Regions from separate parts of the Pseudomonas sp. 9Ag genome, predicted to be linked through region 2. Evidence: predicted binding sites of a transcription regulator. Region 2 holds the regulator's gene; each other region holds the start of a gene.
The links. Region 2 encodes sigma-54, which starts transcription at its own class of promoters, with help from an activator protein. Its sites were predicted from a motif close to ANTGGCATNNANNTTGCTNT; they were not measured.
Positions count from the first base shown of each region.

Region 1 (9,578 bases), 1.6 Mb from region 2:
GACTCGCCGCCGCTGCCGTCACCGCGCCACCCTCGGGACTGGTCAGAGACGTTTACGTCCATCGTCATCCCCTGCTGGGTGAACATATCGCGCAATCGCTGCATCTGCCCTTCCAGCGCATCGCGTACGCCAGCGTGCGGACTGAGGAAGGTTACCTGGGTCTGATCCTTGGTCATGTCGATACGGACCTCCATGCGGCCCAACTCGGCGGGATCAAGCTGGATCTCGGCCGACTTGAGGTTCTGGCTCGACAACCACATGACCCGATCCACCACCGCTTCACTCCAGCCAGACTGCTGCATCTGTACCGGTTGGCCCGGCACCATTGGCGGCTTGAGTATCTGCTGCATCTGGTTTTGCTGCGCGATCGCCTGGGTCAGGGGGTTCAGACGATTGATCGCGGCTTCGCTGGCGTTTGCGCGGCTTTCTTTGGGCGCTTCCAGTTGCTCGAGTAGCTCGGCGAAGCCTTCTTCTGGTGAGCTTTCGTCAGCCTCGTCGACCAGCTTTTCACCCAACAGGCTCGTCGAGACTGCCTCCTTGGCGTCCAACGTGGGCTCTTCGGCCGGAGCGAGGCTCGCCACTACAGGGCTCTTCTGAGCGGTGGATTGAATGTCCAGCGTCCGCTGCCCAGCCAGCACCGTTTCGCCATCTGCCGGAACATCCTCTGCAACCGCTTGTGGCTGCGCCAGACCAACCAAAAACTCACTGCCGGTCAACGGCGGCTCTTCGACCACCGCTTCCGTGCTGACCTCACCCTGCCCGCCCATGCCGAACAGCAGCAACGGATCAAGCTCGGCTTCGGCGGTCGGAACGCTGTCATCGACCGTCTCGAGACTGGCCGGCAAATCGTTGCCGGTTTCGTTCGCGACCGGCTTTTCGACGCCACTGGCCTTGTCGGTTTCCTGACTCGGCTCCTCGCCGGCGGCCTTGTTTCGGACTGGCTTCGCCGACGCACCTTGCGCCTCGGCAGGCTTGCCCTGACGCTCTTTTGCGTACACGTTAGCGAAGCTGGAAGCCTCATCCCGACTGGACTGTGGAGCAGGCTTGGGGGATATGCCCGCCGACTTGGCGGCGGCAGTCGGGGCCTTGATATTGAGCAACAGATCGGGGGAAACGGCCATGGATCTTTCCGCTGGGAGTGGGGACGTGTAGATGCCTAAGCAAACTCCGGGCCAGCCAGCACGAGGTGATGAGTCAAAGGCAACTTAGCGAACCGCAGCGGATCTGCCGGTACAGGCGTTGATCAGGCAGGTCCGCTCCAACGCTGGCGTTCGGCCCGATAGAGAATGCGCACAATGGCAAATTCGCGCTCTATGCGCTCGATCAACGCTGGCGCCTCGTCGAGCTGCTCGCGTCTGGCGGTTTCCTCCATCTCGCGACAAAGTTCTGCCAGCAGCGCGGCGCCCATATTGCTGCAGCTCCCTTTGAAACTGTGCGCAGCCTGGCGCAGGCTCTCTGCTTGGCCGCTCCGGCAGGCCGCCTGTAACAGACGCAGTCGCTCTTCCGAATCGACGAGAAAAGTATCCAGCAGCACCGGGTACTCCGCTTCCATCACTTCCTGAAGGGTTCCCAGCACGCTGTTGTCGAGATGTTCGGCCACGGAGATGCTCCTGGCTGTAAACGGCGGATTATGCATGACCGACCCAATGAAACTCTACGTTGAGCACCTTGCCATCAGGCTGCCAATAAAAGCGCTCGCTTAACTGGCGAATCATACGCAGGCCTCGCCCACCCAGCTGCTCGCTGCAGTACTGCTGATTCAGCGCACGCTGCACATCGAAGCCCGGACCACTGTCGCGGACAGTGATGCGCAGATATCCGCTGCCCCCTTCAGACTTGACGGTCAACTCGATGGACACGAACCCTTCGTCAAGCGCTTCCAGGCGTCGCTGACGCTCCCGGTAATAGCTGGCGAAGCCTTCCGCATCGCTTTTGATCGATGAATCGAGCAACAGCACCCCATGCTCCATGGCATTGGAATAAAGCTCGCTCAACACTGTGAAAATTGTTCCTACCCGATAGCGCAAGGGTGAAATCTGCAGCAGCAGCTGCATCGTCATAGGCAAAGGGTCGGCCGTGCGCAGGCTGTCAGGCCGCAACTCGAAGCAGGTCGTCCAGTCCCGCGGACGCAACTCCCGACTTCCTAACGGATAGACATGGGAAAGGTGGGCTGCAGTCTCCTCCGACTCGGCCAACATGCTCACTTCGACGAGGCTCAGGTCGTCAAGTATTTGACCATGGAAGGCCTGCAGTGCTTCCTGTACGTCGTCGAACAGTGTCGCCGGGTTGCGGTTGGCCTCAATCACTGCAAGCAACCGCTGTTCGCCAAACAGCTGATCGTCAGCGTTGCGGCTCTCCAGCAACCCGTCTGACAACAGCAACAAGCGATCACCCATCGCCAAGGGGAGTGTCTCGAAGCTGTCATCGAATGACGACGCTTCACGCACGCCCAAGGGCAGATGCCTGGACCGCAAAGGCAACCAATCGCCGTCCGCCTTGAGCAGATAACCGTCGGGCAAACCACCGTTCCACACACGCAGGATCCCCTGCTCGAGGTTGATGTCGAGAAAGGTCGCGCAGCAAAACATTTCCACCGGCAGGATCAGTTTCAACTTGGCGTTGATATCGCGAAGGATCTGGTTGCTCGAATAGCCCTTGGCAGTCATCCCGTAAAAGGTTTCTGCCAACGGCATGGCGCCTACCGCGGCCGGCAGACCATGGCCGGTGAAGTCGCCGAGCAGCACGAACATCCTGCCGGCAGGCGCTTGAGCAGCCAGTAAAAGATCGCCATTGAACAGTGCTCGAGGAGACTGCCGGTAACGAATGTTAGGAGCGTTCAGGCAGCCGGCGTGGGCGACCTTGTCGAAAATCGCCTTCGCCGCTCGTTGCTCGTCGAGCAATTGCTGGTTGCGGCGCCCGATGAGATCGCGCTGCTCCAGGACAGTCGCCTGCAATCGCCGCAAGCGGTGCATGGCCTGGATCTTCGCTTCCAGAATGATCGGGTTGTACGGCTTGGCGATAAAGTCATCGCCGCCCGCCTCAAGACAGCGAACCAGCGCTTCGTTCTCGGTCAGCGAAGTGAGAAAGATGATCGGGACCAGTTCATTGCCAGCCAGCCGCTTGATCTGTTGTGCCGCTTCGAAGCCGTCCATCACTGGCATCAACGCATCCATCAACACCAGCTGCGGACGTTCGCGCTCGAACAGGCTGATCGCCTCGGCGCCATTGGCCGCGGTGGTCACTCGATGGCCCTGGCGGCGAACGATGGCCGCCAACAGCATGCGGTCGGCCGCACCATCCTCGGCAATGAGTATGGAGAGCCGACCAGGCATCAGGCTATTGCGAACAATTGTTCGAAGTTGGAAACCGCAAGAACTTTGCGCACATCAGGGTTGCAGTTGACCAAACGAATATCGGCTTTTTCGCTGCCGCCGTGATCACGCAGCAAGAGCAACATGCCCAGAGCAGAGCTGTCGAGATAAGTCGCGCCGTCGAGGTCGACCACATAGCGTCGGGGCGAGCTCCCGGCATTCTGATAGGCGTCCCGAAAGGCCTGGTGGGTGTTGAAATCGAAGCGCCCCTGAATCGTAATGGTCAGCTCCTGTCCATCTGCCGATAGCTGTGAACTGATGGTCATCTAGCACTCCTGTTTCGAACGAGGTCGTGACCTTTCGCCACGGCTGTCGTTATTGCTGGGTTGGTGCCGGCCCGCCGATTGGCGCCTCGTCCAACGACTGCAGCTTCAGTTCCAGCCGCACTGTTGTAAAGAAGCTGGTGAAGATTTAGCACCCAAAGTCCGGCACAGCAAGCTTCAATCGGGTTTGGGGCGGCTGGACAGTCGCTGGGAAAACTCGTCCAGCAGCTTTTGCTCTCGCTTGTCCGCTGCGGTCCTCGCCTCCTGCAGGTAGCGTTCGACCAGTTTACGCAGACCGTCGAGCCGCGCTCGCCGCTGCTGCCATTGCTCGCGCAGCTTGTCGAGGTTGTTGCGGTGCCAATCCAGGCTGCGCTGCTGTTGTCCGATAGCCGACTCGAGCTGAGAGAGAAAGCGCTGGTAGTTCATCAGCCATTGGCCGGACACGCCTTGGCTGCCTTGGGCCATCCACTGCTGCTGGTAATCGGCAAAGTATTGCCGTAACTCGCCCAGTTTGGCTTCGGCCTGTGCGACTTGCGTCTGGCCTTGTCCAAACAGCTTCGCAGCCTCTCGCTCGGCACACTCGGCCATATCGATCACCGGCGCCAGGCGCGCCGCTCGGCTGGCCGGCAAGGTTTAGCCTGCTGCCTTGGGATTGAATACGCTGGCCAGCAGCGCTTCGCTCTGGGCCAGGTGTTCGGCCTCGTTCAGGCCCTGCCGGAGGTAGCGAACCATCTCCGCCTGCCGGGCGATGGCGAGGTCGGTTTCCGGATCACCACCAGGCACATAGGCGCCGACACTGATCAGATCCCGGCTTTGCTGAAAGCGCGACCAGAGTTGCTTGAAGCGCTGGGCATTGCGCATATGCTCGGCGCTGACTACCTGCGGCATGACCCGACTGATCGAGGCCTCGATGTCGATGGCGGGGTAATGCCCCTCCTCAGCCAAGCGGCGAGAAAGCACAAAATGGCCGTCGAGCACACCGCGCGCCGCATCGGCGATCGGATCTTGCTGGTCGTCCCCCTCAGACAAGACGGTATAGAACGCCGTGATCGAGCCACCGCCCTCTTCCGCGTTGCCCGCGCGCTCCACCAGGCTTGGCAGCTTGGCAAACACCGACGGCGGGTAACCCTTGGTCGCGGGCGGCTCGCCGATGGCCAGGGCGATCTCGCGCTGGGCCTGGGCGAAGCGGGTCAGCGAGTCCATCAACAACAGCACGTTTTTGCCTTTGTCGCGGAAATACTCGGCGATGCGCGTGCAGTACATGGCGGCGCGCAGGCGCATCAAGGGTGCATCGTCCGCCGGCGAAGCCACCACCACCGAACGCTTGATGCTTTCTTCGGTGAGGATGTTCTCGATGAATTCCTTCACTTCCCGACCACGCTCGCCGATAAGCCCGACAACGATGATGTCGGCCTCGGTAAAGCGCGTCATCATGCCCAGCAGGACCGATTTACCAACGCCGGTGCCGGCAAAAAGGCCAAGACGCTGGCCACGGCCCACGGTGAGCAGGCCATTGATGCTGCGGATCCCCACGTCCAGCGGGTCGCTGATCGGATGACGCTTGAGCGGGTTGATCACCGGGCCATCCATCGGCACCCAGTCTTCGGCCTTCATCCCGCCCTTTCCATCCAATGCACGCCCTGCTCCGTCCAGCACGCGGCCAAGCATCGAGGTTCCCATCGGCAGGCGTCCGGTGTTGGCCAGCGGCACGACGCGGGCCCCCGGTGCAATGCCAGCGAGGCTGCCCACCGGCATCAGGTAGAGTTTGCCGCCGGAAAAGCCCATGACCTCTGCCTCGACCTGGGTCGGATGGTAGCTGTCCTCGTTGATCACCAGGCAGCGGCTGCCAACAGCCGCGCGCAAGCCTTCGGCTTCCAGCGTCAGCCCAACCATACGCAACAACCGACCCTCGAGGATCGGTTGGCTGGGAAGCTTGATCGCCTCGCCGTAGGTTTCGAAGCGCTTGGCGAAGCTGGTGCGCTCAAGACGCATCGGGATTGTCCAGGCCTGGATCCAGATTCAGGTGCAAGTCAGCCTCGGGTGGACTGGTGGCGTTCTCGCGCTGCTGTTCGAACAACTGCTTGATAGCCTGCCCCAGGCGGGTCTCGATACTGGCGTCGATGCGGCTTTGCTCGGTTTCGATGCGGCAGCCGCCGGGCAGCAGATCACTGTCTTCTACGATTTTCCAGGTCTCTTCGTGGCGCTCGCGCAGCGCTTTCACCAGATCGAAATCTTGCGGGTTGATGTAGATGCGCACGTTGCTGGCGCCCATCGGCAGCAATTTGAGTGCTTCGCGCAGCACTTGGCGGATCTGGCTGGAATCGATCAGCAGGTCGCGTTGAATCACTTCGCGGGCCAGCTGACTGACCAGCGTGACCATGGCGTGTTCAAGGTTGCGATCCTGGTCGGCGATGGGTTCGAGCAGCTGCGTCATCAACTTTTCCAAACTATCCAGCTTGGGCGTAAGCGCCGCCTCGGCCTCCTGCTTGGCTTTGAGCTGACCGGCGTGAAACCCGTCCTTCTCGCCAGTACTGAAACCTTCGTTGTACGCCTCCTGACGGATTGCCTCGAGCTCGTCGAGCGTCAGCGGTTTGACTTCCTCGACCGGCACGTCTTCGCTGCGTGACAAGTTCTCGTCTTCGACCGGCTCCTCGTCAATCTCTGGGTCTTCCGGCTCGGCACCCAGAGGGTCGAAGCTCGGCAAGGCCCAGCGATCAAACACGTTGACGTCTTTCGCGCGGATTACGTCGCTGGGGTTTTCCTTGGACATACGGCTCGCTTAGACCTAGAGCATTTCTTCACCGCCCTTGCCACCGAGCACGATTTCTCCGGCTTCGGCCATGCGACGGGCAATGGTGAGGATTTCTTTCTGAGCGCCTTCGACTTCGCTGACACGCACCGGCCCTTTGGCTTCCAGGTCGTCACGCAGCAGTTCGCCGGCACGTTTGGACATGTTCTTGAAGATCTTTTCCTTGATGGCGTCATCGGCGCCCTTGAGCGCCAGCACCAGCACATCCGAGGATACTTCACGCAACAGCACCTGGATGCCCCGGTCGTCGACATCGGCGAGGTTGTCGAAGACGAACATCAGGTCCTCGATCTGCGACGAGAGGTCCTCATCCACATCGCGAATGGCGTCCATCAGCTGGCCTTCGACCGAGCTGTCGAGGTAGTTCATGATGTCCGCCGCGCGCTTGACGCCGCCCAGCGTCGCCCGCGTGGTATTGGCGTTGCCGGAGAACTGTTTCTCCAGGATCAGGTTCAGCTCCTTCAGCGCCGCCGGCTGCACGGTGTTGAGCGACGACACGCGCAGTACGATGTCGAGCCGTACCTTGTGGTCGAAGTGCGAAAGCACCTCGCCCGCCTGATCGGGGTCAAGGTAGGCGACGACGATCGCCTGGATCTGTGGGTGCTCGTAGCGGATCACGTCAGCGACCGCCCGTGGCTCCATCCACTTGAGGCTGTCTAGGCCGCTGGTGTTGCCGCCGAGCAGAATGCGGTCAATCAAGCCGCCGGCTTTGTCCTCGCCCAGCGCCTGGGTGAGCATCTTGCGGATATAGCCATCCGAACCGACCCCGAGACTGGTCTGGTCGCCAACAATCTCGACGAACTCCCCCATCACCTGTTCAATCTGGTTTTTTTGCACGTTGCGCAATTGCGCCATCGCCGTGCCGACCTTCTGCACTTCCTTCGGCCCGAGGTGACGCAATACCTGCGCGGCATCGGCCTCGCCCAGCGAGAGCAGCAGGACCGCAGCCTTGTCGACCTTGTTCAGCTTGACGGGATTTCGAGCATCACTCATCTGCGTTGATCCACTCTTTGACAACCTGAGCCACCCGGCCCGGGTCCTCTGCTACCAGATTCTTGATGGCATTCAATTGCGCATCGTATCCCTCGGTCGGGCTCGGCAGCATGATGCTCTGCGGGCCGCTCAGGCTGACGCGGTCGCTCGAAAGCGCACCGTCTATGCCTTCCATGTCACCAAGTTCGGCATCGCCACCCACCGTTTGCAATTCCTTGCTCTTGCCGGCGTTGGTCAGATTGTTCAGTACGGGCCTTAGCACGCCGAACACCAACACCAGGATGAACAGGACGCCGAGCACTTGCTTGACGATGTCCCAGAACCACGGCTGCGAGTAGAACGGAATGTCGATGAACGTCTCGTCGAGCGAATCAGCAGCGAACGGGGCATTGATCACGCTGACGCTGTCACCACGGCTCGCATCGAAACCAACAGCATCCTGTACCAGCCGGGTGAAGCGCGCCAGTTCTTCGGCGGTACGCGGTACGCGAGTCGTGGTTCCGTCAGCTGCAACCGTCGTCTGGTCGTCGAGCACCACAGCAACCGACAGGCGACGCAGGCGCCCCTGCTGCTGCTTGGTGTAACTGATCGAGCGGTCCAGCTCGTAGTTGCGGGTCGCCTGCTCGCGCTTGTCTGCCGGATACGGCGCCAACATCGGTTGGCCTGTTGCCGGGTCCATGACCTGCTGGCCGTTGGCGTCCAGCAGCGGCTGGCCCGGAGCAATGGCGCCCGCCGCGCCGGCCTGCCCGGCGACAGCATTCTCGGGCGCGGCAGCGGGCCCCGGTGGCTGATTGCTGAGAGCGCCAGGCACACCTTGCGGACCGAGGCTGCTCTGACGCTGCTCGCTAACGCTCTGCTCACTGCGCAGTGCCGGTTGGTCCGGGTTGAATGTCTCGGAGGTGGACTCTACCGCGCTGAAATCTACATCGGCAGACACTTCGGCCTTGTAGCGACCGCTGCCCAGCACCGGCTGCAGGATATTGTGCACGCGCTGGGTGTAGAGGCTCTCCATGCGGCGACTGTAGTCGAACTGCTTGCCGGCCATGCTCAGCTCGGTGAGTTCCTGCTGATCGGACAGCAGGTTGCCCTTCTGATCGACCACGGTAATTTGTGATTTGGTGAGTTCCGGCACGCTGGTCGCGACCAGGTTGATGATCGCCATCACCTGACTTGGCTCGAGATTGCGCCCCGGATAGAGCTCAACCAGAACCGATGCGCTCGGCTTGCGCTCGTCGCGGACGAAAACTGAACTCTTTGGAATGGCCAAGTGGACGCGCGCGCCCTTGACGTTGTTCAAGCTGGAAATGGTACGACCCAGCTCGCCTTCGAGACCACGGCGATAGCGGGTGGCTTCCATGAACTGACTGGTGCCGAGGCCTTGTTCTTTATCGAGAATCTCAAAGCCGATATTGCTGTCGGTCTGGGCAATGCCGGCGCTGGCCAGCTTCAGCCGCGCACGGGCAAGGTCGTCGGCCTTGACCAACAGGGCGCCGGAGTTGGGCTCTACCGTGTAGGAAATGTCTGCAGCTGCCAGGGTTTCCATCACCTGGTTGGCGTCCATTCCGGCAAGGCTGCCCAGCAGTGGGCGATAATCCGGTTGCTGTGACCAAAGCACCACGGCAAAGCCGATGGCGACGCTCGCTGCCAGACCGACCAGCAGGCCGATCTGCCGCAGCATCGACATTTCGGAAAGGTTTTCCAGAAAGGACAGGCCCAGCAGAGGCTTCTTCGGGCCTTCCGAAGCAACCGGCACTGGAACTTTGCTAAGCGCGTCAGCCATTGTTCAAATCCTGCCTTAAACCGGCATCTGCATGATGTCTTGGTACGCCTGAACCAGCTTGTTGCGCACCTGGGTCATCGCTTGAAAAGAGACGCTGGCTTTCTGGGAGGCGATCATGACTTCAGTCAGGTCGATGCCGCCCTGGCCCATCTCGAAGGCAGTAGCCAACTGGCTGGAGGCCTGCTGGGTTTCGTTCACTTTATTGACGGCCTGGCCGAGCATGTCGGAAAAGCTCGAAGCACCCACCTCCGGGGCCGCCGTCACAGGCTTGGAGCGCGCCATTGCATCGGTCTGCATGGCCCGCATTTCCAGCATCAAGCGATTGAATTCGATACCCTGACTCATCATTCCTCCAACAGCTG
Region 1 covers NZ_LR733836.1:2,239,433-2,249,010, forward strand. Annotated here, with positions in the region: gene ALTERO38_RS09950 (flagellar hook-length control protein FliK) at 1-1,121, opposite strand, end outside; gene ALTERO38_RS09955 (Hpt domain-containing protein) at 1,244-1,552, opposite strand; gene ALTERO38_RS09960 (fused response regulator/phosphatase) at 1,629-3,332, opposite strand; gene ALTERO38_RS09965 (STAS domain-containing protein) at 3,332-3,637, opposite strand; gene fliJ (flagellar export protein FliJ) at 3,812-4,264, opposite strand; gene fliI (flagellar protein export ATPase FliI) at 4,268-5,626, opposite strand; gene fliH (flagellar assembly protein FliH) at 5,616-6,404, opposite strand; gene fliG (flagellar motor switch protein FliG) at 6,420-7,436, opposite strand; gene fliF (flagellar basal-body MS-ring/collar protein FliF) at 7,429-9,216, opposite strand; gene fliE (flagellar hook-basal body complex protein FliE) at 9,232-9,561, opposite strand.
Region 1: a site for sigma-54 is predicted at 1,158-1,177, ahead of ALTERO38_RS09950 (flagellar hook-length control protein FliK). Genes of this name have one in related genera too.

Region 2 (9,578 bases):
AATTGAGTAGAAACTTGCCGATCAGCTCTTCCAGCACCAAAGAGGACTGGGTATCGCGGATCGTATCGCCATCACCAAGCGTTTCTTCTTCACCACCGACGCTGATGCCGACGTATTTCTCGCCGAGCAACCCGGCCGTCAGGATCGAAGCGGTTGAGTCCGTCGGCAGGATATCGACGTCTTTCTGAACCTCCAGCGTGACACGTCCCGTATAGCTTTCGCGGTCCAGATCGATGGCGGTCACCTTACCGATGGTCACGCCAGCCATGGTGACCTTGGATCGGACACTCAGACCGGCAATATTGTCGAAATAGGCATAAAGCTTGTAGGTGTCGGTACTGTCGACGTTCAGGCCACTGACCCGCAGCGACAGCAACAGCAAGGCCAGAACGCCCGCCAGCAGGAACAGACCAACACCTATTTCCAGGGTGCGGATACGCATCAAAAATCTCCAAACATCAAGGCGGTCAGAATAAAGTCGAGGCCGAGCACGGCCAGCGAGGCATAGACGACGGTTCGTGTGGTGGCGCGACTGATGCCTTCGGAAGTGGGCTCGCAGTCATAGCCCTGAAACACCGCGATCCAGGTCACCACAACGGCGAATACCAGGCTCTTGACGACGCCGTTGAGCACGTCAGTGGCAAAGACAACACTGTTCTGCATGTTGGCCCAGAACGAGCCTTCGTAAACTCCGAGCCAGTCCACCGCAACCATAGCCCCGCCCCAGATGCCGACCACGTTGAAAATCAGGGTGAGCAATGGCAGGGATATGAAGCCGGCCCATAGTCGCGGTGCGACGATGTACTTCAACGGATCGACACCGATCATTTCCAGACTGGACAGCTGCTCGGTGGACTTCATGTTGCCGATTTCGGCTGCCAACGCGGATCCCGCGCGGCCGGCGAACAACAGCGCGGTGACCACAGGTCCCAATTCGCGCAATAGCGTAAGCGCCACCATCTGCCCAACGGCCTGCTCAGAGCCATAGCTGCTGAGAATGCTATAGCCCTGAAGGGCCAGCACCATGCCGATGAACACACCGGAGACCACAACAATCGCAAGCGAGAGCACACCTACGGAATAGAGCTGCCGCACCAACAGCGAAAATCGATTATCCAGGCCACTGGGACCGAACAAGGCGTGAAAAAGAAACAGTGTCGCACGCCCCAGCGCTGCGACCACATTCATTCCACCCTCACCAACCAGACGGATCCGTTCGATCAAGGAACGCTTACGCATCGGTGCCTCGCAACAGATCATCGGCATACGCCGGCGCCGGAAAGTGGAAAGGCACGGGACCATCCGCAGCCCCCTTCATGAACTGCCGAATCCGAGGATTGGTCGACTCGTGAAGCTCTGCCGGCGTGCCCTGCCCCAGTACCTGGGCGTCTCCCACCACATAGATGTAGTCAGCGATGCTCGCCGTTTCGGCCAAATCGTGGGAGACAACGATGCTGGTGATCCCCAGCGCGTCGGTAAGCAATCGAATCAGCTGCACCAGAACGCCCATGGCGATGGGGTCCTGGCCCGCGAACGGCTCGTCGTACATCAGAATCTGAGGATCCAGCGCAATCGCGCGCGCCAACGCTACCCGCCGCTTCATCCCTCCCGACAGCTCTTCGGGCATCAGCTCGACCGCGCCGCGCAAGCCAACCGCCTGAAGCTTCATCAGAACGATGTCGCGGATCATCTCTTCAGGCAGTTTGGTATGAACGCGCAGCGGAAAGGCGACGTTTTCGAACACATCGAGGTCCGTGAACAAGGCGCCGCTCTGGAAGAGCACACCCATCTGCTTGCGCATGTCGAACAGCTCGCGGCGCGACAGCGTCGGCAAATTGGTGCCCGCCACCCAGACCTCGCCATGGGTCGGTTTGAGTTGGGCAGCGATCAGGCGCAGCAACGTAGTCTTGCCGCAGCCGGAAGGGCCCATGATGGCCGTGACCTTGCCGCGGGGAATGACTATGTCAACGTTATTGAAAATGCTCCGCTCACCGCGCTTGAAGGTGACACCCTTCAGCTCGACGGCGTTAGCGTTGGCGGCGCTCATTGGATCTCCTCGGATACAGCCTGCGAATCAGACGCCCTCCGCTCTTTCGGAGGTACTTCGCAGAGCCGTTTTTAGCGGCGCGAACTATAGCACCGCGCTATGGGCCTCCCAAGCCAGTCTCTGTATCGATGCATGAGCGAGCGCACATTTGTTCAGCCTGGGTTCAGTTACAGGCGCGACGATCAGCACGACGCTTTTCAGTGGGCAGTGCGAGGTTTGCCGCTATAATCGCGCGTTTTCATTCAGGCGATCACAGACATGAGCCAGAGCAGCCAGCTGATCGAGACTGCCCAGCGCACCATTCGCATGGAAATTGAGGCGGTGGAGCAACTCAGCACACGCATCGATGAACATTTCGTCAAAGCCTGCGAGCTCATCCTGCAGTGCAAGGGCCGCGTCGTCGTCGTCGGCATGGGTAAGTCTGGGCACGTCGGCAACAAGATCGCCGCCACGCTCGCCAGCACCGGCACCACGGCATTCTTCGTCCACCCAGCCGAGGCCAGCCACGGTGACATGGGCATGATCACGCATGACGACGTGGTGCTGGCCCTGTCCAATTCAGGGACCACCAGCGAAATCGTGACATTACTGCCGCTGATCAAGCGCCTCGGTATCACCCTGATCAGCATGACCGGCAATCCCGAGTCGGTGCTTGCCAAGGCAGCGGCGGTCAACATCGATGCGAGCGTCGCCATCGAGGCCTGCCCGCTGAACCTGGCACCGACTTCATCGACCACTGTCAGCCTGGTACTCGGTGACGCGCTGGCAATCGCGCTATTGGAAGCACGCGGTTTCACCGCCGAGGACTTCGCTTTTTCACACCCGGGCGGCGCATTGGGCAGACGCCTTCTGCTGAAAGTTGAGCACGTGATGCATGCTGGTGATCGTCTACCTCTGATCAGCCGCGGCACATCGCTGCGCGAAGCCTTGTTGGAAATGACTCAAAAAGGCCTCGGCATGACGGCGGTCGTGGAGGCAGACGGCCGCCTGGCCGGAATCTTCACCGATGGCGACCTACGCCGCACGCTGGACAAGGGCATCGACGTTCGCCAGGCAAGCATCGATCAGGTCATGACGCTTCACGGCAAGACAGCGCATGCCGACATGCTTGCCGCCGAAGCATTGAAAATCATGGAAGACAACAAGATCAACGCGCTGGTGGTGGTTGACGAAAACGACCGGCCAATCGGTGCGCTGAACATGCACGATCTATTGCGCGCAGGGGTGATGTAAGTGAACGATCTGCTACGACGTGCTCGCGACATTCGCCTGGCCATATTTGATGTGGACGGCGTGCTAACCGACGGCAAGCTGTACTTTCTTGTCGACGGCAGCGAATTCAAGACGTTCAATACCTTGGACGGCCACGGCATCAAGATGCTGATCAACTCCGGCGTACGCACCGCGATCATCAGCGGCCGCAAGACGCCTGTGGTTGAGCGCCGGGCGCAAAACCTGGGCATTCAGCACCTGTATCAGGGACGTGAAGACAAGCTGGTGGTGCTCGACGAATTGCTCGGCGAACTCGGTCTCGACTACGCTGAAGTCGCCTACCTAGGCGATGACCTGCCTGACCTGCCGGTAATGCGCCGGGTAGGCCTGGGCATGGCCGTCGCCAGTGCCGATGCGTTCGTTCGCCAGCATGCCCACGGCGTGACAGCCGCCCGTGGTGGCGAGGGCGCGGCGCGAGAGTTCTGCGAACTGATCATGCGCGCCCAGGGCAATCTCGATGCGGCTCAGGCCGCTTACCTCTAGAGGCAACCATGCTAAGCAGGCTCCGCTTCCCCGCCACTCTGCTGCTGATCGCACTGCTTCTGGTCGCGATCGGCTACTGGAACGTTCGCCCTGAGAGCTTTATGCAGGAGGCGCCGATAACCCAGGGCATAGAATCGCCCATTGACTTCTACGTCACCAATTCACGCACAGTCCAATACCAGCCGGACGGCAAGCGTAACTATGAGCTGACTGCGGAAAAGGTAGAGCATATCAAGGCCAGCGATGTCAGCTTACTGACCCGCCCGGACCTGCGCTCCTTTCGCGGTTCCGAGCTGCCGTGGCATGTCACCAGTGAACGCGGCGAGGTCGGCCCGCAAGGCAAGGAAGTTGAGTTGATCGATAACGTCAAGGTCGAACGCAACGATGCCAAGGGGCGCCCGACCATCATCACTACCAGCCGGATGACCGTCCTTCCCGAGAAGGATTATGCCGAGACTAGGCAACCCGTTAGAATCGTCGCCGCAAACGGTGTGACGACCGCTACGGGCATGAAAGCGTATCTAGACGAAGGCAGGATGCTCCTGCTATCCAACGTAAGAGGCCAGCATGAGCTGCGTTAAGACCCTCCCCCTCCTGATCGGTTTAGGCATTTTTTTACTTGGCGCGAACGCCCACGCACTTCCCGAGGATCGCAACCAGCCTATCCGTGTTCAGGCCGATACCGCTGAGCTGGACGACCGGCAAGGCGTAGCCGTGTACCGCGGCGACGTGGTCATTAGCCAGGGAACAATGAAGATCACAGGCGACACTGTGACCATCACTCAGAACCAGAATGGCGATGTCGAGGTGTTCACCTCCATCGGCAAACCGGCCTACTACGAACAGAAACCGGCTGCAGACAAGGAGATCGTCAAGGCTTACGGCCTAACGATTCAGTATTTTGCCGCGAACGAACGCATCGTCCTGATCGACCAGGCCAAGGTCGTCCAGGAAGGCAATACCTTCGAAGGCGAGAAGATCGTCTATGACACCCAGCGACAGATCGTCAATGCTGGTCGCGCCACCAATGCCGATGTCACCACACCCCGCCCACGCGTGGACATGGTTATCCAGCCTCGCAAGAAAGAGCCGGCAACGGAGCAGCCCGAGTAATGGCGATTCTCAAGGCCCAGCATTTAGCGAAGAGCTACAAGAGCCGTCAGGTCGTACGTGATGTCAGCCTGTCGATCGAAAGCGGACAGATCGTCGGACTGCTGGGGCCTAACGGCGCCGGCAAAACCACTTGCTTCTACATGATCGTTGGATTGGTCAAAGCCGATCAGGGCCGTATACTGATCGACGACCAAGATGTGACGCACCTCCCCATGCATGGCCGTGCACGCGCGGGCATTGGTTACCTACCGCAGGAAGCATCGATCTTTCGCAAGCTTTCGGTCTCTGACAACATCATGGCCATCCTGGAGACGCGCAAGGACCTTGACCGCAACGGTCGCCAACAGGCCCTGGAAGGTCTGCTGCAGGAATTTCACATCCATCACATCCGCGACAGTCTCGGCATGAGCCTATCGGGTGGCGAACGGCGCCGCGTTGAAATTGCCCGCGCCCTGGCCACGGCGCCCAAGTTCATCCTGCTCGATGAACCCTTTGCCGGCGTTGATCCGATTTCGGTCGGCGACATCAAGCAGATCATCCATCATCTCAAGGCCAAGGGCATCGGCGTCCTAATCACCGATCACAACGTCCGCGAAACTCTGGATATCTGTGAAACCGCCTATATCGTGAATGACGGCCAGTTGATCGCCGAGGGCGATGCAGAGACCATCCTCGCCAACCAACTGGTGAAGGAAGTCTATCTGGGGCACGAATTCCGACTTTGATAGCGGTTTTTTCTGCTCTACGCAGCTACAGGGCTAGGCAAAGGCTTCGTTGCCAGGCATATAATTTGCTTACATCGGCGCGCGGCGCCAGCGAAATCGGAACAGGCGCGGTTGCGCCGGCAAACAAGGTTCGAAGTCCTCTGCCATGAAACCATCGCTAGTCCTGAAGATGGGCCAGCAGCTGACGATGACACCGCAGCTGCAACAAGCCATACGATTGCTCCAGCTATCCACACTCGATCTTCAGCAGGAGATTCAGGAGGCGCTGGATTCCAACCCCATGCTCGAGCGCGAAGAAGACGGAGAAGATTTCGATAACTCCGACCCGATGGCCGAGTCGATCGAAAAGAAAAGCGAAAGCCCGACAACCGACTCGCCCGAGCACAACGAGCCCGATAATCATTACGAGGAGCCCATCAACACGGTGGAGAACCTCGAGGACGGCGATTGGGGCGATCGTATCCCTAACGAGCTTCCAGTCGACACCGCCTGGGAAGACATCTACCAAACCAGCGCCAGCAGCCTGCCGAGCAACGACGATGATGAATGGGATTTCACTACCCGCACATCATCAGGGGAAAGCCTGCAAAGCCACTTGCTCTGGCAGCTCAACCTCGCACCGATGAGCGACACCGACCGTCTCATAGCAGCCACCCTGATCGACTGCATCAACCCCCAGGGTTATCTCGACGAGACGCTCGAGGAAGTCCTCGAGTCGTTTGACCCGGAACTTGAAATCGAACTCGATGAGGTCGAAGTGGTGCTGCGCCGCATCCAGCAGTTCGAGCCCGCTGGCATCGGCGCGCGCGACTTGCGCGAATGCCTGCTGCTGCAGCTTCGCCAGCTCCCCGAGCGTACCGAGTGGCTAAGCGAAGCGGTGCGCTTGGTCAGCGATCACCTGGATACTCTTGGCGCGCGCGACTACAGCCTGCTGATGCGTCGCATGAAGCTCAAAGAAGACGAGCTGCGCCAGATCATCGACTTGATCCAGACCCTCAACCCGCGCCCAGGCTCGCAGATCGAAGCAGGCGAGCCTGAGTATGTCGTGCCTGACGTAATCGTGCGCAAGCACAATGGCCGCTGGTTGGTCGAACTGAATCAGGAGGCGATGCCGCGCCTGCGGGTGAACGCTCAGTATGCCGGGTTCGTCAAACGTGCCGACTCGAGCGCCGACAACACCTTCATGCGCAACCAGCTTCAAGAAGCCCGCTGGTTCATCAAAAGCCTGCTCAGCCGCAACGAAACGCTGATGAAAGTGGCCACCCAGATCGTCGAACACCAGCGTGGCTTTTTCGAACATGGCGACGAAGCCATGAAACCACTGGTGTTGCACGATATCGCCGAAGCGGTGGGCATGCATGAGTCGACGATCTCACGGGTCACCACGCAGAAGTTCATGCACACGCCCCGCGGTATCTACGAACTCAAATACTTCTTCTCGAGCCATGTGAGCACTGCTGAAGGTGGCGAGTGCTCGTCCACCGCCATTCGCGCAATCATCAAGAAACTGGTGGCCGCGGAAAACCAGAAAAAGCCATTGAGCGACAGCAAGATCGCTGGTCTACTGGAGGCACAAGGGATTCAAGTTGCGCGCCGCACCGTAGCCAAGTACCGCGAGTCACTCGGGATCGCCCCCTCAAGCGAGCGCAAGCGGTTGATGTAGCACCAGGCGACCTGGTGGATTTGTTCCGGCGACGGGTGTTCAGCCCGTCAATTCGCACGTGGCAATAGGAGATGCAGTATGCAAGTCAACATCACTGGCCTTCACCTTGAAATCACTGAAGCCCTGCGTGACTACGTCGAGGAGAAATTCGAGCGGATAGAACGCCATTTCGACCGCATCATTGCCGTACAAGTCATCCTTCAAGTCGAAAAACTCAGGCAAAAGGCCGAGGCCACGCTGCACGTAGCGGGGCGAGAGGTCGTTGCCAATGCCGAGCATGAGGATATGTACGCAGCAATCGACTTGCTTGCCGACAAACTCGATCGGCAATTGATCAAACATAAAGAAAAGCAGCTCGACCACCATCAGGGCGCCCTGGCTCGCTGACCCATCATGATCCGTATTGAAAACATACTGACCCCCGGACGCGCCCTGGTTGGCGTTCCGGGCGGCAGCAAAAAGCGCGTTCTGGAACAGATTGCCAAGGTTCTCGGCGCGGACCTGCCCGATATAGACAGCCAAGCGATTTTCGAAAGCTTCATCGCCCGGGAAAAACTTGGCTCTACCGGCTTCGGCAACGGCATCGCAATACCGCACTGCCGTATGCCTGGCTGCACATCACCGCTCAGTGCAGTGTTGAAGCTCGATACACCGGTGGACTTCGACGCCATCGACGGCGCGCCTGTCGACCTCTTGTTTGTATTGTTGGTGCCGGAGGCAGCCACCGACGAACATCTCGAGCTGCTTCGTCAGATTGCAAGCATGCTGGATCGCGAAGAAGTTCGTGACCGGCTGCGCCGGGCCACGTCGGGTCATGAGCTATACCAGGCCGTGGTCGACATCCAGAACGGTCACTAGGGCGCAGCAACCCTCCATCGCCCATCGCTGAGTGAGGAAAAAGACGTGCCCCCTATCTGCCTGCACACAACCTGCTGCGGCTACGCGCAGCAATCTCCTCGTGGCCGAGCTCGGCCTATCGGCGCTGCTCGATGCGCCTGATCATCGTCAGTGGGCGCTCTGGGTCCGGCAAAAGCACTGCCTTGGACGTACTTGAGGACAATGGTTTCTACTGCATCGACAACCTTCCCGCCGGCCTTCTACCAGAGCTGGCGGAAAGGGCCCTGTTGCACACAGAGTTGCTGCAGCCCCAAGTCGCAGTGTCGATCGACGCGCGCAACCTGCCGAGTCAGCTGAAACGTTTCCCCGAGCTGCTCGAGGACGTCCGTGCCCGCTACATCCAATGCGATGTGCTTTATCTAGATGCGGCGGACGATACGCTGCTGAAACGCTTTTCGGAGACGCGTCGGCGGCACCCGCTGACCAATCAGAACCGCTCCCTGGCCGAAGCTATCCGTGACGAAGAATTGCTTCTAGCGCCCATCATCGATCATGCCGACCTGAAGATCGACACCACACACCTGAATCTCTATCAGCTACGAGACACGCTAAAGCTGCGCCTGCTGAACAAGCCTGAACCGGGTACCGCTTTTCTCTTCGAGTCCTTCGGTTTCAAGCGAGGCATGCCTGTCGATGCCGACTTGGTGTTTGATGTGCGCTGTTTGCCTAACCCTTACTGGAAAGCCGATCTGCGCGATTTTTCCGGACTGGACCAGCTCGTGATCGACTATCTCGCCGGGCAGGCGGACGTAGAGGAAATGTTTCAGGACATCCTTGCCTACCTGAGCAAATGGCTTCCGCGCTTCGCTGCCAGCAACCGCGCCTATGTCACTGTCGCCATTGGCTGTACCGGTGGGCACCACCGTTCGGTGTATCTGGCCGAGCGGCTGGGCCAAGCGCTGCGCGAACCTCTGAAGAACGTCCAGGTCCGGCATCGCGACCTGGCTTAGGAACCCACATGCCTTCGTGCGAAGTTACCATCATCAACAAGCTTGGCCTGCATGCCCGAGCGGCAGCGAAGTTCGTCGGAGTTGCCAATCAGTTTCCCTGTGACATTCGGGTCGGTCGCAGCCCTGCAAGCAGGGTGGACGGCAAAAGCATCATGGCAGTCATGATGCTTGCCGCCAGCAAAGGCACCACGCTGCACCTGCACACCCAGGGCGACCAGGAGCACGAAGCGCTTGCAGCGCTGATCGCCTTGATCGAAGACTATTTCGAGGAAGGTGAATAACGCTGCTAGCGCGGCCGCTACTTCGAGCCAGATACCTGCCGGCATCTCCTAGTTATTACCTTGTCGCTCTGCATGCCGCTTGCAGCTAATTGCTACTGCCCCGCCACTTTCATTCGCTCGATCAATACCGACCCGGTGTGAATGCTA
Region 2 covers NZ_LR733836.1:677,067-686,644, reverse strand. Annotated here, with positions in the region: gene mlaD (outer membrane lipid asymmetry maintenance protein MlaD) at 1-442, opposite strand, end outside; gene mlaE (lipid asymmetry maintenance ABC transporter permease subunit MlaE) at 442-1,239, opposite strand; gene ALTERO38_RS03115 (ATP-binding cassette domain-containing protein) at 1,232-2,047, opposite strand; gene ALTERO38_RS03110 (KpsF/GutQ family sugar-phosphate isomerase) at 2,306-3,280, shown strand; gene ALTERO38_RS03105 (HAD family hydrolase) at 3,281-3,802, shown strand; gene lptC (LPS export ABC transporter periplasmic protein LptC) at 3,811-4,383, shown strand; gene lptA (lipopolysaccharide transport periplasmic protein LptA) at 4,370-4,915, shown strand; gene lptB (LPS export ABC transporter ATP-binding protein) at 4,915-5,640, shown strand; gene ALTERO38_RS03085 (RNA polymerase factor sigma-54) at 5,786-7,303, shown strand; gene hpf (ribosome hibernation-promoting factor, HPF/YfiA family) at 7,382-7,690, shown strand; gene ptsN (PTS IIA-like nitrogen regulatory protein PtsN) at 7,697-8,161, shown strand; gene rapZ (RNase adapter RapZ) at 8,293-9,150, shown strand; gene ALTERO38_RS03065 (HPr family phosphocarrier protein) at 9,159-9,431, shown strand; gene pmbA (metalloprotease PmbA) at 9,524-9,578, opposite strand, start outside.

Region 3 (9,578 bases), 2.3 Mb from region 2:
GCTCCTGTTGCAAGCGTGCGAATTCGGTCTGCAGCGCCTCGCCGAGCACAAGGATGTCGCCGCCGGACTTCATCGACACGGCCAGCCCGATCGCAGGTTCGCCCATGTAGCGCATGCGTGGCGCCGGCGGGTCGTTGAAGCCGCGGTAGACCTCGGCCACATCGCCGATGCGGAAGGTGCTACCGGCCACCCGGATGGGGAAGTCCCGAATCTGTTTTACCGTGTCGAAGCTGCCGGTGACGCGAAGCTGTACGCGGTCACTGGGCGTCTCCACAAAGCCTGCCGACATCACCGTGTTCTGAGCCTCAAGAGCCTGTTTGACGGCCTCCAGCGGCACGCCCAGATTGGCCAGCTTGACGTTGGAAAGCTCGATCCAGATCTTTTCGTCCTGCAGCCCGATCAGCTCGACCTTGCCGACATTCTTCACTCGCTGTAGCTGCAACTGAATGCGGTCGGCATAATCCTTCAGCACGGCGTAATCGAAGCCTGAGCCAGTCAGCGCGTAGATGTTGCCGAAGGTCGTGCCAAACTCGTCATTGAAAAAAGGACCTTGCACACCGGCAGGCAAGGTATGGCGAATGTCACCAATCTTTTTACGGATCTGGTACCAGAGATCCGGTATCTGCTCGGAGCGCATCGAATCGCGTGCCATAAACGTCACGTTGGATTCGCCGGGCCGTGAAAAGGACACGATGCGCTCGTATTCACCCGTTTCCATCAGCTTTTTTTCGATGCGTTCGGTGACCTGCTGCGAAACCTCCTCTGCAGTGGCGCCGGGCCACTGGGTCTGAATCACCATCGCCTTGAAGGTAAAGGGCGGGTCTTCACTTTGACCAAGCTTGCTGTACGACAGGGCACCTACCACGGCCATCAGCAGCATCAGATAGACAACGATCTGCCGGTTGCCCAACGCCCATGCGGAGAGATTGAAGCGCATCCTGATTACTCCTGCGTCGCCAGCTCGACCGGACGGTTGTCACGATCGACCGCCCTCACCGACTGATTCTCGTGGAGCATCTGAACACCGGCGAGGACAACCCAGTCGTCGGCCTGCAGCCCCTTGAGGATGGGCACAGAAGAATCACCAAAGGCCCCTGTCTGCACGGCAACGCGCTCCAGCGTGGCGTCCTCCTTGACCCGCCAGACGTAAGCCTTGCCCTGCTCGGCGGTGACCGCCGAAAGCGGCACCGCCAAGGGCACCTCGCCATTGCTGCGGATTGACACCAGCGCGCTCTGGCCAAGCTCGGCAGGCACCTTGGCGTCGTCGAAGGCGACACGCGCCGAGTAGGTGCGCGACTGCGGGTCGGCAGCCGGCGACAGTTCGCGAATGTGGCCGGCGTAGGCTTTGCCCGGCTGCGACCAGATTTCCACCGATACCGGCTGGCCAACCGAGTAGCGATCCAGCGCCTGTTCCGGCAGATTGATCGCTACCTCGCGCTCGCCATCGGCAGCCAAGACGAAGGCCGTCTGGCCGGCGCCAACCACCTGCCCCACCTCGACCCGGCGTTGGGCAATCACGCCTTCGTGCGTTGCGCGCAAGATGGCGTAGCCGACCTGGTTGTTGGCCACATCGAATTCCGCGCGCACTTGCTGCAAGCGCGCCTGCGCGGAGCGGTAGGCATTTTCAGAAGAGTCGAATTGCGAGCGGCTGACCAGCTGGCGATCCATCAAGGTCTTGTAGCGCTCATGCTCGGCACGGGCGACCCGCAGGTTGGCTTCAGCCGCCGCCACCTGAGCACGGATGCCCTCGAGCTGCAGCCGCACGTCCTGCGGGTCAAGCTTGGCCAATGGCTGATCCTTGCGCACCCGCTCCCCGGCTTCGACCATCCGCTCGGTGACCTTGCCGCCGATACGAAACGCCAGCTCGGGCTCGTAGCGTGCATGCACCTCCCCCGGATAGCTTTCGAAGGCTTCACTGGCGGGCTGCGGCTGGACCACCATCACGGGCCGCGTAGAGAGCTGCTCGGGTTCACCATTGCCGCAACCGGCTAGCAAGGCGAAACCAAAAGCACCGAGGAAGGGCAAGGCATGTCGGAACACGTCGAATCTCTCTCTGTCGCAAGGTGGGTTCTAATACTTATACTGCGCGGTATAGTAAAAATACCGAACTCACCAGTCTAGTATTAAAAACACCCATGACCGACAGCTCACCCGCACCGTCCGGCCCAGGCCGTCCAAAGGACCCCGCCAAGCGCGAGGCAATCCTTGCGGCTGCCCAAACCCTGTTTCTCGGCAATGGCTATGAAGGCAGCAGCATGGACGCCATCGCCGCCGAAGCCGGCGTGTCGAAGCTCACGCTGTACAGCCACTTCAAGGACAAGGAGGCGCTATTCGGCGCAGCGGTAAAGGCAACCTGCGAAACGCGTCTGCCGCGCCGGCTGTTCGTGCTGGAGGATGGGCGTGAATTCCGCTCGGTCCTGCTAAATATTGCCCAGGCTTTTCACGAGCTGGTCATCAGCCCCGAATCCATCGGTCTGCACCGGCTGATGGTGGCAATGGCGGCGCAGAACCCAACGTTGTCGCGGATGTTCTTCGATGCAGGCCCACAGAAGCTGCTGTTCGATCTGGAGCAGTTGCTAGACCAGGCGCACCGCCGCCAGTTGCTGGATGTGCCCGAGCCGATGCGCGCCGCGGAACATTTTTGTTCGTTGATCAAAGGCGCCGCACACTTTCGTCTGCTGATCGGCTATGCCGAGCGACTGGACGCCGAAGACGGCAAGCGGCATGTCGAGGATTGCGTTGGCCTGTTCATGCGCGCTTATGCGGACCATACCCGTACGGTCGACTGAAGCAGCCTGTGTCCTGCTGCGAAAACGAGCTCTGCTTCAGCAACAGCCGGCCGCGGCGGCGGCGGCGCGGCCGGCATGGTTGCCCTTAATCGTGGCTCAGGGCACCGATCCGGTGAATGGACAAGTCCGCACCATTGAACTCATCTTCGTGACTCAGGCGAATGCCGACCGCTGCCTTTAGCACGCCATAGACGAGAAAGCCGCCAACCAGCGCAACCAGCACGCCGAGACCTGTGCCGATCACCTGGCTGATGATGCTGATGCCGCCCAGCCCACCCAGCGCCTGCTGACCAAAGATTCCACAAGCCAGCCCGCCCCAGACGCCGCAGAGGCCGTGCAATGGCCAGACACCGAGCACATCGTCGATCTTCCATTTGGCCTGCGCCGCAGTGAATGCCCAGACAAACAGGGCGCCAGCTACTATGCCCGTAGCCAGCGCACCGATTGGGTGCATCAGATCTGATCCTGCACAGACTGCAACCAGCCCAGCCAAGGGCCCGTTATGCAGAAAGCCCGGGTCGTTGCGGCCGACCGCCCATGCTGCCGCCGTTCCTCCAACCATGGCCATCAGCGAGTTGATCGCCACCAGCCCGCTGACGCCCTCAAGCGTCTGGGCGCTCATCACGTTGAAGCCGAACCAGCCGACGATGAGAATCCACGATCCCAGCGCAAGGAACGGAATGTTCGAGGGCGCGAAGGCCACCAAACGGCCGTCACGGTATCGACCATTACGGCGGCCAAGAAGAATTACTGCGCCGAACGCCAACCAGCCACCCATACCGTGCACCACTACCGAACCGGCGAAATCATGGAACGGCGCACCAAACTGCGCTTCCAGCCAAGCCTGAACGCCAAAGTTGCCGTTCCACATCATGCCTTCAAAGAACGGATAGATGAACGCAACGATCAACAAGGTGGCGCAGAGCTGTGGCCCGAATTTGGCGCGCTCGGCGATGCCGCCGGAGATGATCGCGGGTATTGCAGCGGCGAACGTCAGCAGGAAGAAGAACTTGACCAATGAATAGCCGTTCTCCGCGACCAGCCGGTCGGCCGGCTGCAGAAAGGTCACGCCATACGCAACCCAGTAGCCGATGAAGAAATACGCCAATGTCGAGACGGCAAAATCGGCGATGATTTTCGACAGCGCATTGACCTGATTTTTCAGGCGTACGGTGCCGACCTCCAGAAAGGCAAAACCGGCATGCATTGCCAGGACCATCACCGCGCCCATCAGGATGAACAGGGTGTTGGCACCGTGAATCAGCACTTCTACCGCACTGCTTGGGTTATCCATCTACTACGTCCTATGGTAAGCGCACCAAAACAGCAAACCGCCCCCATTGCACGCACCAAGATGCGTCACGGGTGAGCAGAGGTTTGCTATCGACTGTCGCGGCGGACTTGTGAGATTTTCATCCCCGACAAACCAAAGCGTTTATTTTCAGACACTTAGGCTCAATCCCGCCTGGCTCAGCGGCAGATCGTTGCGCCATTTAGGGGCCACGTTCCAACCGCACGCACCAGACAAATGCAAGTGGTGTACCAACGAAACGGCGGCGCGAGCGATTTTAGCGCAGCGGATGTCCGTCGGAGCTGGCGAGCCAGGCGAGGACGACAGCCATCGAGGTTACAAAGCAAAGAGCGTGCGGTATTCGTCCTGCGCCAGCTGATCGGTCAGACCGCTGACGAAGTCCTGAAGCATGCGGCAGCGGTAGTAGAAGTCCCACAACGCCTGGTCTTCACTTCCCTCAGGATGCGCTTTCAGCGACTCGTGATAGGCCTTGATCAGCTGACTGGGCAGGCGCCGGGCGAGCATTTGCAGGTGCGGCTCGCTACGGCAAACGCCTTCCGTCAATGCCCGGAAGGTCTCCGGAGCGACGGCCAGCAGCGGCGCGTAGGCGTCCAGCAGCCCCTGGAGGATTCGGTAGCCCTGCAACTGCAAGGTTTCTACTTCGCGGTGACAGAACACGTGATCCATCGCGACATCCTTGAAGGTCTGCACAATGGCGTTTGGCAGACTTGCGTCTTCCAGCAGCGCGCGGTCCAGCGTGCCGTCGTAGACCGCCTCGATATGCTCGATAAATTGCTGCGCGGCGTGCTGCACCAGCGGGTGGACCATATTCACCCGCAGCCAGATGAAGAATTCGCCAACCTTGTTGATCGTCTCTTTGGCAGCACGCGCCTGGGCGTACTCGACCATGCTGCGAAAGCTGCGGCCGGTATTCGCGATCGGCTCGTCGGGCGAGCCGTGCTCGGAGAACTTGTCGATCAGCAGCTGTGACAACTGCTCAATGGTGAAGATGCCCTTCTCCACCGAGTCTTCGATATCGGCAAGGCAATAAGCGATATCATCGGCCGCCTCCATGATGTAGGCCACCGGGTGACGCGTGCCAGGTTGTAGGCCCAACGCGGCCTGCAGATCGTCGACAAAAAATTCCTCTGAAAGGTAGAAGCCTGGCTTCTTCAACAGATAGGCGCCGGGTGATCCCTTGGCCGGCTTGGGCGCATAAGCGGCGCGCACGTATTTCAGCAGGCCCGCCGTCTGTGTGTAGGTCAGGTTAAGCCGTAGCAGGCTAACGACTAAGCGAATCGCCTGAGCGTTGCCTTCGAACTGTTCGAGGTCGAGCAGCATACGACTGCGCAATTCGCTATTGCCTTCACCGTTGGGGACAGCGGCGTCGAACAGCGTGTTCAGGTTCCGCTTGAACCACTCGCCAATGGCAAACTCGCCAAAGTGCCCAAACGGTGGGTTGCCGATGTCGTGCATCAGGCACGTCATTTCAACGAGGCTTTCCAGCGCACCTTCCAACCCATCCAGGCCGTATTGCGTCGCCCGCTCACCGAGCTGTTTGTACAAGGTGCGCACAATGAAGCGACCCGTCTGCTGGACTTCGAGTGAGTGGGTCAAACGGCTGCGCACCGCTGCGTTGCGCTCCAGCGGGAAGACCTGAGTCTTCTGCTGTAAACGCCGCACAGCGGCGGAGTTGATAATGCGACCGCGGTCGCTCTCAAGCTGGTCGATGACCAATGACAGATCACCTTCGGAGGCTTTGAGACCCGGCTCGACGCGCCCATAAGGCCGCTGACGGGAAATCTTGTCCTTGAAGTTCACAGACCGCGGCATGATTCGAACTCGTTAAACGACGGAATCGCGAGCCTAGCGCGGCACAGCGGCTTTACCAAGCGATCAGGCGCCAACTGCGCTTGTCGTTTAGAATCGCCCGCTCAGCTTGAGGAGCAGACATGGGCCGGTCGGAGTTTCATCAGCAACACGCCGAACGAGCGACCGCCGAAGCGCGACGGCTACTTGAACAACGGCAAGCCTTGGGCGCCCGCTGGCTGGCCTGGGTTGCCACCGAGCTTTATCACCTCAAGCCGCCAGAGTTCGCCGCTATGGTGCGCCGCGAGCTGGCCCGTCTCAATGAAGGCTGAAGCCAGCCCCATAGCTCACCTATCCAGATCAGGGCGCCCTCATGCAATGGCCGGTTGAAGGTCCCTTCCTACGCGACCAGCTTCTGCGACTGCCGGGTACGGAGAAGCCTTCAGCCATCGACAAGCAGCTGGCGATGGGCGAGGTCTGGCTCAATCTCAACGGGCTACAGGGCGACCGTGTCGCCGATCACCGTTTCCATGGCGGGCCGGATCGCAGCCTTTGCCACTATCCGGCCGAGCACTACTCTCACTGGCGCAAGCTGTATCCGCAGCTGTCGGCCATTGGTCCCGCCGCGTTTGGCGAAAATCTCTCGACGCTGGGCCTGGATGAACGACAGGTATGTATCGGGGATCGCTTTCGCTGGGGCGATGCCGTGATCGAAGTCAGCCAGCCCCGCTCGCCTTGTAGCAACCTGGACCGGCGACACAGCGTCCGTGGCCTCGCTCGCCATATGGCCAAAAGTGGCCGAACCGGATGGCTGTACCGAACCCTTGAACCCGGCGCTATCGAACTCGGCGCGGATCTGCACTTGATTGAGCACCCGTGGCCGACCGCCAGCGTGCTTCGCGTCTGGCGCGGCTTCGTCAATGACGACGTCAACGACATCGAACTTGCCTGGCTGGCCAACCTGTCACCGCTGGCAAGTGAATATCGCACGCGCTTTCGTCAACGCCTGGACAGCAGGCGACGGCAACAGGATCAGGCGGCGTTGTTCTGACAAGGGCAAGCGACGTCATGCCGCTGTTCAGACGCAACGCCGACCACGACAATACGCCTCCACCAAAGCGACCTCAGAAGAAGGTCGCCAGCAGCATCGAGCGCCTGCCCTGCGTGTAAACCACCCGAATCGATACCGAGGTTTACATGAGCATTACATCCGTCGACATCTGTCGGGCCGCCGACTGCCTGCAAGGTTTTGTGGGTTTCAACGGCAAAACCGGCCAGCACATCGTTCGGTTTAGCGAAGACTCGTTCGGCATGGATGTCGCCGACAGCAGCATCACACCGGCGAGCGAATTTGTCTGGCAAACCATCGATAACCAGCTGATGACGCTCAAACGTGAGCTGATTCAGCTGCTCCTCGACCAGAACATCAATGACCGGCTAGCCATCACCGAGCCGTTACTTGCCTACATGCGCCGAAATGATTTGCCTGAGATCCAGGCACAGCGTGTCAGACAATGACAAGCGCCGTTTGACTATAAATCAGCCAGTCATCAGACAACACCCTCAAGTTATGGCGGTTTAAGCCGATGTCGTTGTACGACCATCACCATCGGCTCTGCCAGCTTGAGGAACAACAATGAAAAATCTCAAAGTCAGCTACAAGCTGACGCTTGGCTTCGCTGCGGTACTGCTGCTCACCGTCTGCGTGGCCGCTATCGGCGTGCTCAGCATGGATGCTCTGATCTCAAGGAGCGATAAAGCGCAGACCGCAGAAAACCTACTCAACGAAGCCAACCAGATCCGCTATGCACAGGTGCGTTTCGAAGAGCGAGGCGATGAGAAATACGTTGCCCAGGTAACCGATGCGGTAGCGAACATTGCTCGACTGGTCGAACAGAAAAAAGCCAGCTTCTCGGAACCGCAGGACCGGGAGTTGCTGCAAACCATCGCCAATCAGGCGCGAGAGTACCAGGCCGCATTCGAAAAGCTCGTCGCAATGCATGCACTGAAAAAGCAGACACGCGCCAACTGGGTTGAAGCAGGCAATACCACTGACAAACTGATAGCCAACCTGGAGCAGCGCTGGAACGGCGTTCAAGGCAACCCGGTCTTACACCCGACCGGAGACATTGCCAATATCGCGCTGATGACGACTGAGCTCTCCAAGCAGAATCGACTGCTGCGCTTCACCGTCCGCGGATATCTGATGGAAGAATCCGAAGCCGCCCTGAACACCCTGAACCAGCAGTTTGAAGCGTTGAACGCAGCCATTGCACCGCTGGAGCAAGAGCTGATCGGTCCCCAAGCCGAAAACCTGAAAACCCTCAAGGCCAGCGCGACCGAGTACGTCGACCTCGTGAAGAAACTGCCGCCCATCGTTGCCAGTCAGCAACAGACGCGCCAGGACATGGAGGCCATTTTCGCGAAACTCTACGAGGAGGCCAGGGGCATCATCTCCAGCCAGACCCAGAAGCGTGCCGATGATGCTCAAACCAAGAAAATTCAGGTCATCGGTATTACCTTGGCGGCGATCCTCCTGGGCGCTCTGATCGGCTGGCTAATCGTCCGTCAGATAACGCAGCCCCTCAACCAGGCAGTGCAGATAGCCGAGCGCATCGGTGCTGGGGACATGACCGGTCAGCCTCCCGAGCCACGCCATGACGAGTTCGGCCAACTGCTCCAGGCGCTGGGCAAGACGCGCGGCAACCTGCAGGCGCTGATCGGAAGTATCGGTGGTATCACTGCACAGCTGGCCAGCGCCTCCGATGAGCTTTCCGCGGTGACCGAGCAGACCAGCGCTGGTGTCAGCAGCCAGCGTCAGGAAACCGATCAGGTCGCTACGGCCATGCATGAGATGACCGCGACGGTGCAAGAAGTCGCACGCAATGCCGAAGAGGCGTCGAGCGCCGCCCAGCGCGCCGATCGGCAGGCCGTTAAAGGCAACACGGTTGTCCAGCGCGCCCTGTCGCAGATTGACCGACTCTCGAATGAGGTCACGCTATCGGCCGAGGCCATGACCCAGCTGAACCAGGAAACCGACGGCATCAGCACGGTGCTGACCGTCATCAATGGCATTGCCGAGCAAACCAACCTGCTTGCCCTTAACGCGGCTATTGAGGCCGCACGGGCCGGTGAAGCCGGGCGCGGGTTCGCGGTGGTAGCCGATGAGGTGCGCGGCTTGGCCCAGCGCACACAGCAGTCCACTGCGCAAATTGAAGCCCTGATCGCTACCCTGCAGAAAGGCGCCCGCACCGCATCTGGAATGATGGACAGCAGCAGCACTCTGGCCCGCGATACCGTCACCCTCGCAAGAGAAGTGGGCACCGAGCTGCAAGCCATTACCGAAACCGCTTCAGTCATTCAAGCAATGAACCAGCAGATCGCCACGGCGGCTGAACAACAGAGCTCGGTTGCTGAGGAAATCAATCGCAGCGTGCTCAGCGTTCGCGACGTGGCTGACCAATCCGCTGAGGCGGCCCGGGAAACGGCTGCGTCCACCGCCCGGCTTGCGCAGTTAGGCGGCGAACTGCAGACGATGATCGGGCGGTTCAAGGTATGAGATTCGGCCCCTCGCCACGGCAAAAACCGCCGCTATCCAATCCTGTCTGGCAGGCGTAGTCTCGGCTTCATTCATCTTTGATCTTCACGCTCACGCCAAGGTGCACTGGCCCAGAGCAGACCCACGCAGG
Region 3 covers NZ_LR733836.1:3,014,932-3,024,509, forward strand. Annotated here, with positions in the region: gene ALTERO38_RS13580 (efflux RND transporter permease subunit) at 1-937, opposite strand, end outside; gene ALTERO38_RS13585 (efflux RND transporter periplasmic adaptor subunit) at 943-2,040, opposite strand; gene ALTERO38_RS13590 (TetR/AcrR family transcriptional regulator) at 2,136-2,789, shown strand; gene ALTERO38_RS13595 (ammonium transporter) at 2,875-4,083, opposite strand; gene dgt (dGTPase) at 4,417-5,913, opposite strand; gene ALTERO38_RS13605 (hypothetical protein) at 6,033-6,221, shown strand; gene ALTERO38_RS13610 (MOSC domain-containing protein) at 6,263-6,940, shown strand; gene ALTERO38_RS13615 (DUF2025 family protein) at 7,087-7,407, shown strand; partial or broken gene ALTERO38_RS21825 (methyl-accepting chemotaxis protein) at 7,619-8,593, shown strand; gene ALTERO38_RS21830 (methyl-accepting chemotaxis protein) at 8,669-9,448, shown strand.
Region 3: a site for sigma-54 is predicted at 4,317-4,336, ahead of ALTERO38_RS13595 (ammonium transporter). Genes of this name have one in related genera too.